2 regions of the Pseudomonas sp. P106(2024) genome follow, and region 2 is predicted to be linked to the other one. Evidence: riboswitches for the same ligand, from Rfam matches in the RefSeq annotation. Region 2 holds a riboswitch; the other holds the start of a gene.
The links. A riboswitch is a leader RNA that binds a small molecule or an ion and turns the genes downstream of it on or off. The one in region 2 is predicted to bind cobalamin.

Region 1 (4,271 bases), on a different contig from region 2:
CTACATGACCGCCAGCGGCGCCGGGGCCAAGACCAACCACCTGGACGCCAAGACCCGCGAGCTGATCTCCCTGGCCGTGGCGGTCACCACGCGCTGCGACGGCTGCATCGCCGTGCATTCGCAGCAGGCGGTCAAGCACGGCGCCACCCGCGAAGAGATTGCCGAGGCCCTGGGCGTGGCGGTGGCGATGAATGCCGGCGCCGCGCTGGTCTACTCGGCCAGGGCGCTAGACGCCGTGGGCAAGGCCGACGCCTGAGCAGGTTGCGGCGTGGGCGCCCTTGCGCGCGGGCGCCGCGACACCCAGACTTGGCGCCTCAGCCCGTGCAGGAACCACCATGATCCAGATCCGCCCCATGACCCCGGAAGACTTCGAGCGCTTCTGGCCGACCTTCCAGGCCATCGTCCAGGCCCGCCAGACCTACGCCTTCGACCCCGCCCTGGATTTCGACCAGGCGCGCCGGCTGTGGCTGGAAACCCCGCTGCGCACACTGGTGGCCGATGAAGACGGCGTGCTGCTTGGCTCCTACTTCCTCAAGGCCAATGCCGCCGGCCCCGGGGGACATGTCGGCAACTGCGGCTACATGGTCTGCGAACAGGCACGCGGCCGGGGCGTGGCCAGGCTGATGTGCGAGCACTCGCAGAAGCTGGCGCGCCAGGAGGGCTTCCTGGCCCTGCAATTCAACTCGGTGGTAGCGAGCAACGAGGTGGCCGTGGCGCTTTGGCACAAGCTCGGTTTCGAGACCGTCGGGCGACTGCCCAAGGCATACCGCCATGCCGAATTGGGCCTGGTGGACTGCCTGGTGATGTACAAGTGGCTGGCCGATGAGCCGGTCGTGGAAAAACCGGCGCTGCTGATCGGGCGCAAGAACATCGAGGCGCGGGTGTCGCGCCGACGCGGGCGATAAGAGGCAGCTGAATCCATCGCGGGCCTGCCCCGCGACGGAATCAGCGCAGGCTCAACCGATCAGAACGCCAACCCCACCTTCACCCCAAACTCGTCGCGCTTGAGCTTGGTGTTGTCGGCCACCGGCGTATCCTCGTCCAGCTTGTATTCGGTACGGGTGTAGTACGCCCCCACCTGCACCGGCATGCCGCCCTGCTGGTTCATCAGCAGCGTGACCTCCGCATACGGGTTGGTGCGGTCCTTCATGTCGACGCTGTCGCTGCCGAAATCATCGACTTTGAGCCGCGCGCGGCCATCAATGGTGTGGCGCGCGCCCACCTCCACGCGCAGGGTCGACGCGTCGAACTGGTGGTTGTAGCCCAGCGCTGCCTTGGCGAACGGCGACTTGTAGGTCAGCCGTGTATCAAGATCGTTGATCTCGGGCTCGAAGCGGGTCCAGCTGTACCCGCCGCCCACCGTCAGGTCGACGAAGTTGCGCGCATCCAGTGCGGCGCGCCAGCCCAGGTCGAGGTCGGCCTGGGCTTCCTTGAGCTTGTTGTCGTTCTTCTTGCCATACTTGGCCTCGGCACCGATCTGGTAGATGAACCCGGATTCGGCGGTCATCTTGTTGCCGAACGTGGCGAACACACCGCCCTGGCCCATGTGTTCCTTGTCCGATTCGCTTCCTCCCTCGAACTTGAACTTGTCGTAGGACCCCAGCAAGCCGAGGGTGAACAGCGGGTCGGTACTCGGTGCCGCCGTGGCAGCCAGAGGGGCACCGAGCAGGGCAAGCAGGCAGGCGTGGCGCAGCAGGTTACGGGTAAACATTCGCAAAAGTCTCCATGACGTGAATGAATGGCGAACGACCGGTTCGAGACAACGGGCTTGGCAAAAGTTCGAAAAAATTTGGCAAACCGCTCTAAACCGCCCTGTCCGTCACAGTTTCCCCACCCACTCGAACGATTGACTCACTGCCCGTTCAATGGTCAGATGCGCGCCAGTTTCAGGTGTCCTGCGCCGCCGTGCGCAGGGTGAAACGGGAAGCCGGTGCGTCGTTGTCACGACAAGTCCGGCGCTGCCCCCGCAACGGTAAGCGAGTGAATCCTTCGACAGACCACTGTGCGCACGCATGGGAAGGTGAAGGCTTCATGCCCCTCGCAAGCCCGGAGACCGGCCTGAGGCGCTACTTGGCAACCCGCGGTGGGCGGGCGCAGGCCGGTATCCGCGTGCGCGCCTGCGTGCGCTTGACCGTTGCGTGTTTTCCACCGGGATCCATCTCTTCCTGCAGCAGTGGAACGACATGTCCCGAATCAACAAGCTTCACACCCTGGCGGCCTGCCTGGCCGTGTCCCTGCCGGCGCTGGCCGACGATCATGAAGTAACGCCCTTCACCCTGCCCTCCACGGCAATCACCGACACCCGCGAGCCACAGGCCATCGACCTGGCCACCCCGTCCCCGACCGGTTCGCGCCTGAACCTCAGCGCCCTGGACACCCCGGCCAGCACCAGCAGCCTGACCGAGGCGCAGATCCAGCAGCGCAACAACCTCACCGTGCAGGACGCCGTGACCCGCTCGCCGGGCCTTACCTTCATCGGCACGCCGGGCGACGGCGGCACCGGCCTGTCGGCCCGCGGCTTCACCGGGCAGAGTTCGGTGATGACCCTGTTCGACGGCTCGCGCCTGTACGCCGGTGCCGGCACCCTGACCTTCCCGGTCGATCCGTGGATGGTCGAGCGCATCGACGTGATCCGCGGCCCCGCCTCGGTGCTGTACGGCGAAGGCGCTACCGGCGCGGTGGTCAACGTGGTGCCGAAGCAGCCGTTCGCTGGCGAGATCCGCAACCACCTGCGTCTGGGCTACGGCTCCTGGGACCGCCAGCAGCTGGGCCTGGACAGCGGCGGCAGCCTGAGCGAGCGCCTGAGCTACCGCGTGACCCTCAACCAGCAGGCCGGCAACGGCTGGGTCGACCGCACCGACTCGCGCAGCCTGGCCCTGAGCGCCGCCCTGCGCTTCGATGCCAGCGACGACCTGAGTTTTACCCTCGCCCACGAACGCGGCGATGCGCAACCGGCCAACTACTACGGCACCCCGCTGATCGATGGGCACCTGCGCAGCAGCGTGCGGCGCAAGAACTACAACGTCAGCAACGACGAGCAGCGCTACCACGACGAGTGGACGCGCCTGACCACCGACTGGACCCTCAGCGACCGCGTCAGTGCCAGCAACCAGCTGTACTACATCAAGAGCCGCCGCCAGTGGCGCAATGCCGAGTCCTACACCTGGGACGCCGCCAACGGCGTGATCCAGCGCGGCAGCTTCCTCGAGATTCGCCATAACCAGGAGCAGCTCGGCGATCGCCAGAGCTTCACCTTCGACCATGGCCTGTTCGGCCTGGACAGCAAAACCGTGGTCGGCGCCGAGTACAACCGCATCCGCTTCAACGTCGACAGCAACTCGCCCTACCGCGATGGCGGCAGCGACCCGCTCGACCCGTGGCATCCGGCTCCGGGCGGCTTCCATAGCCTCAGCCCAACCCGCGCACAAACGCTGTCCAAGGTCGACACCTTCGCCCTGTTCGCCGAAAACCGCACCCAGCTGACCGACCGCCTCGCACTGGTCACCGGCATTCGCCGCGACCAGAATCACATCGACCGCGACGACCTGGCCAACAACAGCCGCAGCGACCGCAGCCTGCAGGGCGGCAACTGGCGCGCCGGCCTGGTGTTCGCTGTCACCGACGACCTGTCGCTGTATGGGCAGTTTTCGACCAGCGAGGACGGCGTCGGCGACCTGCTCACCCAGCGCCCGGACAAGCGCCTGGAACTGACCGAAGCGAAGCAGGCCGAGGTAGGCCTCAAGCAACGTTTCTGGGATACCCGTGGCGAGTGGACGCTGGCGGCCTATCACATCGTCAAGAAGAAGCTGCCGGTGTACAACCCGCTCACCCACGACAGCCAGCAGGCCGGCCAGCAGACCTCCGACGGCCTGGAGGCCAGCCTGGAACTGGCGCTGGGCAACCAGTGGCAGCTCTCGGCCAATGCCGCTTTGGTGCGGGCCAAGTACGATGATTTTCTCGAGGAAGGCGACAACGGCACGGTCCACGACCGCGCCGGCAACCGTCCGCAGGACGTGCCGCGACGCACCGCCAACCTGTGGCTGAGCAAAGGTTTCGGCCAGACCGTGGATGCCGGCATCGGCCTGCGCTACGTGGATGAGCGCTGCGCCAGCGCGGCCAACGACCAGCGCGTGCCGGGCTATACCGTGGTCGATGCCAACCTGGGCTGGCAGGTGCTGCCCGACGTGCGCCTGGGCCTGCAGTTGAACAACCTGTTCGACCGCCAGTACGCCCAGTCCAGCTACAGCGGCGAGCAATGGCTGCTGGGCACG
Region 2 (4,271 bases):
AGGGTGTTGCTGTTGACCGCCATCTGCGGGAAGGTCGAGTAACCCTTGACCAGTGCCTTGAGGGCGAAGACCAGGGCATCGAGGTCTTCGTCCTTGTTGACGAAGGCCGAGATGCCAGCGTCCATGCAGCGCCGCACGTAGAGGTCGGCGGGCTGGCCGGTGAGGGCCATGATCCGGGGCGGTGGGTCGATCAGCTTGAGCCGCTTGATCACCTCCATGCCGTCGAGGTCCGGCAGGCCGATGTCGAGGATGACCACGTCCGCCTTGGTCTGCTCGGCCAGGCGAGCAGCCTCCTTGCCTTTACCGGTTTCCCCCACGACGGTGAAGCGTTCGCGTTCGAGCAGCATGCGTACGGCGAGTCGAACAATGTGGTGGTCATCGACCAACAGCACGGATGTCATTCAGGTAGCTCCTGTCAAAGTGCAGCCCGCTTCCAGCCTATGATCAAAGGCGCTGAGCAGCGGACTTGCTGGGCAGCGCGCACCTTACGGATATTCAGGAGCCTTGGTAATAGGCGAGTATAGGTGTGTTGAAAAACCTGCACAAACCTGTAGAAAAGTCCTACAAACGAGGTTCAGGCGCAGGGCGCGTGCGGCTTGTGCACACGCTGTGTCGAGGCGGGATTGTTGTCCAGCACCTTGCCGGCGCGGGAGGGGCGGGCAACCAGCTGGCCGCCGCAGTTCGGGCAGCGGTGGTGGAAGTGCCGGTCGTTGCAGGCTCGGCAGAAGGTGCACTCGAACGAGCAGATCAGCGCATCTGGGCTTTCGGCCGGCAGGTCGGCGTCGCAGCATTCGCAGTTGGGGCGCAATTCGAGCATGGTCTTGGTTTCCTTCCAGTTGGAAAAACCAGTGTGCTACGCCGCGCCCCGGTCGGCAATCGCTTCACGTGCCTGGACGGTAAAGGTGGGCGTGACCAGCGCGGTACAGGGCCGAGTCGGCGAATGGCGCGTCTCCCAGCACATGACCGACCAGGATCAGCGCGGTACGCCGAAAATCCTTGGCGGCAACGCGCTCGCAGATATCGGCCAGCGTGCCCTTGACCCAGTCCTGGTCCGGCCAGGTGGCGCGATGGACCACCGCTATCGGGCAGTCGACGCCATAGTGTGGCAGCAGCTCCTGGACGATGCGGGCCAGGTGGCGCACCCCCAGATGGATGGCCAGGGTACTGCCGTGGCGGGCCAGGTCGGCCAGTTGCTCACCGGCCGGCATTGGCGAACGGTCGCCAAAGCGGGTGAGGATCACGGTCTGCGCCACATCGGGCAAGGTCAGCTCGCAGCCGAGCAGCGCGGCACTGGCGGCGGTGGCGGTGACGCCGGGGACGATCTGGTAGTCGATATCCAGTTCGCGCAAGTGGCGGATCTGTTCGCCGATGGCGCCATAAAGGCTGGGGTCGCCGCTGTGCACGCGCGCCACGTCCTCGCCGTTGGCGTGAGCCTGGCGCATCGCCTCGACGATCTGCTCCAGGTGCAGTTCGGCGCTGTTGATTACCGTGTGCGCCTGGTGACCTTCCAGCACGGCGGCGGGGACCAGGGAGCCGGCATAGACGATCACTGGGCACTGGCGGATCAGGCGCTGGCCCTTGACCGTGATCAGCTCGGGATCGCCGGGGCCGGCGCCGATGAAATAGACCGTCATGGGGGTTCCTTGTATAGAAGAGTGGCGGATTATCCGCCGATGGCCAGGGCCAGGGTAGCGCTGCCGAGGACCTGCCTCGGCACGTGCAGGCGGCCGTTATCGCCGGCCAGGGCCAGTGCGGCGCTTTCGGCGACGCCCCAGCAGCCGGTCTGCGCGTACGCCGTGGGCGAACGCTGGCTGAGCTGCGCTTCGAAAACCAGTAGATGCGCGGCATCGAAACAGATGTACGGCAGCCCCAGGCGTTCGGCCAGTGCCAGCAGGCCGGGCTCGCGGGCCTTGGGCTCGATGCTGGCAATGCCGCGCAGGGCCGAGAGGGGCAGGGCGTTGCGGGTGAGGGTCTGGCGCAGCAATACCGCAAGGGTCTCGACCGGGCAGCCGCGGCGACAGCCAAAGCCGGCGTACAACGCCGGCTGAGCAGGCAGATCGCGCATCAGGCCTGGCTGGAGCGACGGTACAGCCAGGCGCTGAGCAGGCCCAGGGCCAGCCAGAACGCGGCGTTGGTCAGCCAGGAAGCGATCTTGAACTGGGTCTCGAGGGCTTGCGGCGCCAGGCTTTCATGCACGGCCGGCTGTGGCGCGCCGATCAGGTGCGGGATCACCAGCAGAGCGGCACCCAGCGCCTTGAGCAGCCAGTGCCGGGCGAACACCAACAACGCCAGGCCGGCGGCGGTGGCCGCTGCGGTGCCGATCCACCAGGTCTGGCGCTGACCGAGGTCGGCGGCGGCGGTGCCGGGCAGTTCCGGTGGCAGGCCCAGGGTCGGCGCCAGGCAGAACACGGCAAAGCCGGCCAGGCCCCACAGCGCGCCGGTGGCCACGCGGTTCGGTTCACGCAGGCCGTAGAGAGCGACCAGGATCAGGGCGAAACCGACGGCGACCACCAGGTTGCCACCGGTGGTGGACAGCACGCGCTGCCAGCCGTCTTCCGGCGACCAGGCTTCGGCGCTGTGCTCATGCTCGTGGGGCGCGGTGGCGTCGCCGTGTTCATGGTGTTCGGCGACCGGGGCGGCGGACTCGTAGGTTTCCGCCTGGAGAATCAGTGGGGTGACCCAGAAGCTTTGCAGCAGGGTCAGCAGCAGGGCCGCGAGCAGGCCGCTGAAGCCCGCGGTACGGGCGATGCGCGTAATCATGCGGGTTTACTCAGTGGCAAGGGAAGGCGGCGCTGTGGCGGGTATCGTGGGCAGCGTTGTGCACTGCCTCGATGTGCGAGAAACCGGCGAAGTACACCAGGCACAGGCCCAGCAGGCTGGCGCCGACCGCGACGATCAGTCGCTGGCTGAGGCTGACGGGGGTGGCGATACTGTGTTTGGCGCTGGTGATGGGCATGACGCGTTCCTCTGCTGCTTTTGTTGTGGCAACGGACATGCGCGACGACCCCGGGCACGATTGGCCCAGGTGATACGACGACGCCCGCCCACCGCGGGGTGTACTGTGAGCACGTGTCAGGCCGGTCTCCGGGCTGGCGAGGTGGAGCAGGACTCCGTGGGGCGTCACCTTCCCATGCCTTACTGTTGGCACAGTGGTTCGGACGCTTCTCTCGCTTACCGTTGCGGGGGCAGCACCGGCCTTGTCGGCTCCTTAGCAATGGAGGCGCGACGCACCGGTTTCCCGTTTCACCCCCGTCGGGGGCACCTGAACGCAATGCGCTAGCAAATCACGGGGCCGGGCCCGCGTCAATCGCCATGGCGGTTGACCGCCAGGCAGGCACTGCGTAGCCTTGCCGCTGCGAGGTTCTCGGGCGTTGGCCCGAGCTAAGACGGGAACGCGGTACAAGCCGCGGCTGCCCCCGCAACTGTAAGCACTGAAGGGTTCGGCACAGCCACTGCGCAGGCGCGCGGGAAGGCGCCGGCCCACCGGCCAGCGAGCCGCAGCGGTGCGAGCCAGGAGACCTGCCTCGTGACGTTTTCGACTTTCAACCGGGCGGGGTGATCCGGTGGCGAACGCGCCAGGCCGGCAGGGCCGTGGCTGTCGTCCTGCATGCCCGCGCCATTGCTGCCAAGGGCATCGCGACATGAAAACACTGGCCAAGCTTCCCGTCACCATCGTTACCGGCTTCCTCGGCTCGGGCAAGACCACCTTGCTGCGCCATATGCTCGACAACGCCCAGGGCCGCCGCATCGCGGTGATCGTCAACGAATTCGGCGAGCTGGGCATCGACGGCGAGATCCTCAAGCAGTGCAGCATCGGCTGCACCGAGGAAGAGGCCAACGGCCGCGTCTATGAGCTGGCCAACGGTTGTCTGTGCTGCACCGTGCAGGAAGAGTTCTTCCCGGTGATGCGCGAGCTGGTGGCCCGTCGCGGCGACCTCGACCACATCCTTATCGAGACCAGCGGCCTGGCCTTGCCCAAACCGCTGGTACAGGCCTTCCAATGGCCGGAAATCCGCAACGCCTGCACCGTCGACGCGGTGATCACCGTGGTCGACAGCCCGGCCGTGGCCGCCGGCACCTTTGCCGCCTACCCGGAGCAGGTCGATGCCCAGCGCAAGCTCGACCCCAACCTCGACCACGAGTCGCCGCTGCACGAGCTGTTCGCCGACCAGCTGGCCAGTGCCGACCTGGTGGTGCTGAACAAGGCCGACCTGATCGACGCCGAGGGCCTGGCCAAGGTCCGTGCCGAGGTGGCCGAGGAGCTGCCGCCA

Region 1: linked by a shared signal. The riboswitch ahead of AC25M7_RS05385 (TonB-dependent receptor) and the one ahead of AC25M7_RS15350 (CbtB domain-containing protein) in region 2 are both predicted to bind cobalamin.

Annotation. Positions count from the first base shown of each region.
Region 1 covers NZ_JBLIYU010000002.1:392,126-396,396, forward strand. The annotation lists gene AC25M7_RS05370 (carboxymuconolactone decarboxylase family protein) at 1-256, shown strand, start outside; gene AC25M7_RS05375 (GNAT family N-acetyltransferase) at 336-905, shown strand; gene AC25M7_RS05380 (outer membrane beta-barrel protein) at 965-1,711, opposite strand; cobalamin riboswitch at 1,872-2,076, shown strand; gene AC25M7_RS05385 (TonB-dependent receptor) at 2,184-4,271, shown strand, end outside.
Region 2 covers NZ_JBLIYU010000008.1:118,315-122,585, forward strand. The annotation lists gene AC25M7_RS15325 (response regulator transcription factor) at 1-401, opposite strand, end outside; gene AC25M7_RS15330 (DUF1272 domain-containing protein) at 575-817, opposite strand; gene cobM (precorrin-4 C(11)-methyltransferase) at 882-1,634, opposite strand; gene AC25M7_RS15340 (cobalamin biosynthesis protein) at 1,664-2,065, opposite strand; gene AC25M7_RS15345 (CbtA family protein) at 2,065-2,760, opposite strand; gene AC25M7_RS15350 (CbtB domain-containing protein) at 2,771-2,956, opposite strand; cobalamin riboswitch at 3,059-3,280, opposite strand; cobalamin riboswitch at 3,342-3,541, shown strand; gene cobW (cobalamin biosynthesis protein CobW) at 3,642-4,271, shown strand, end outside.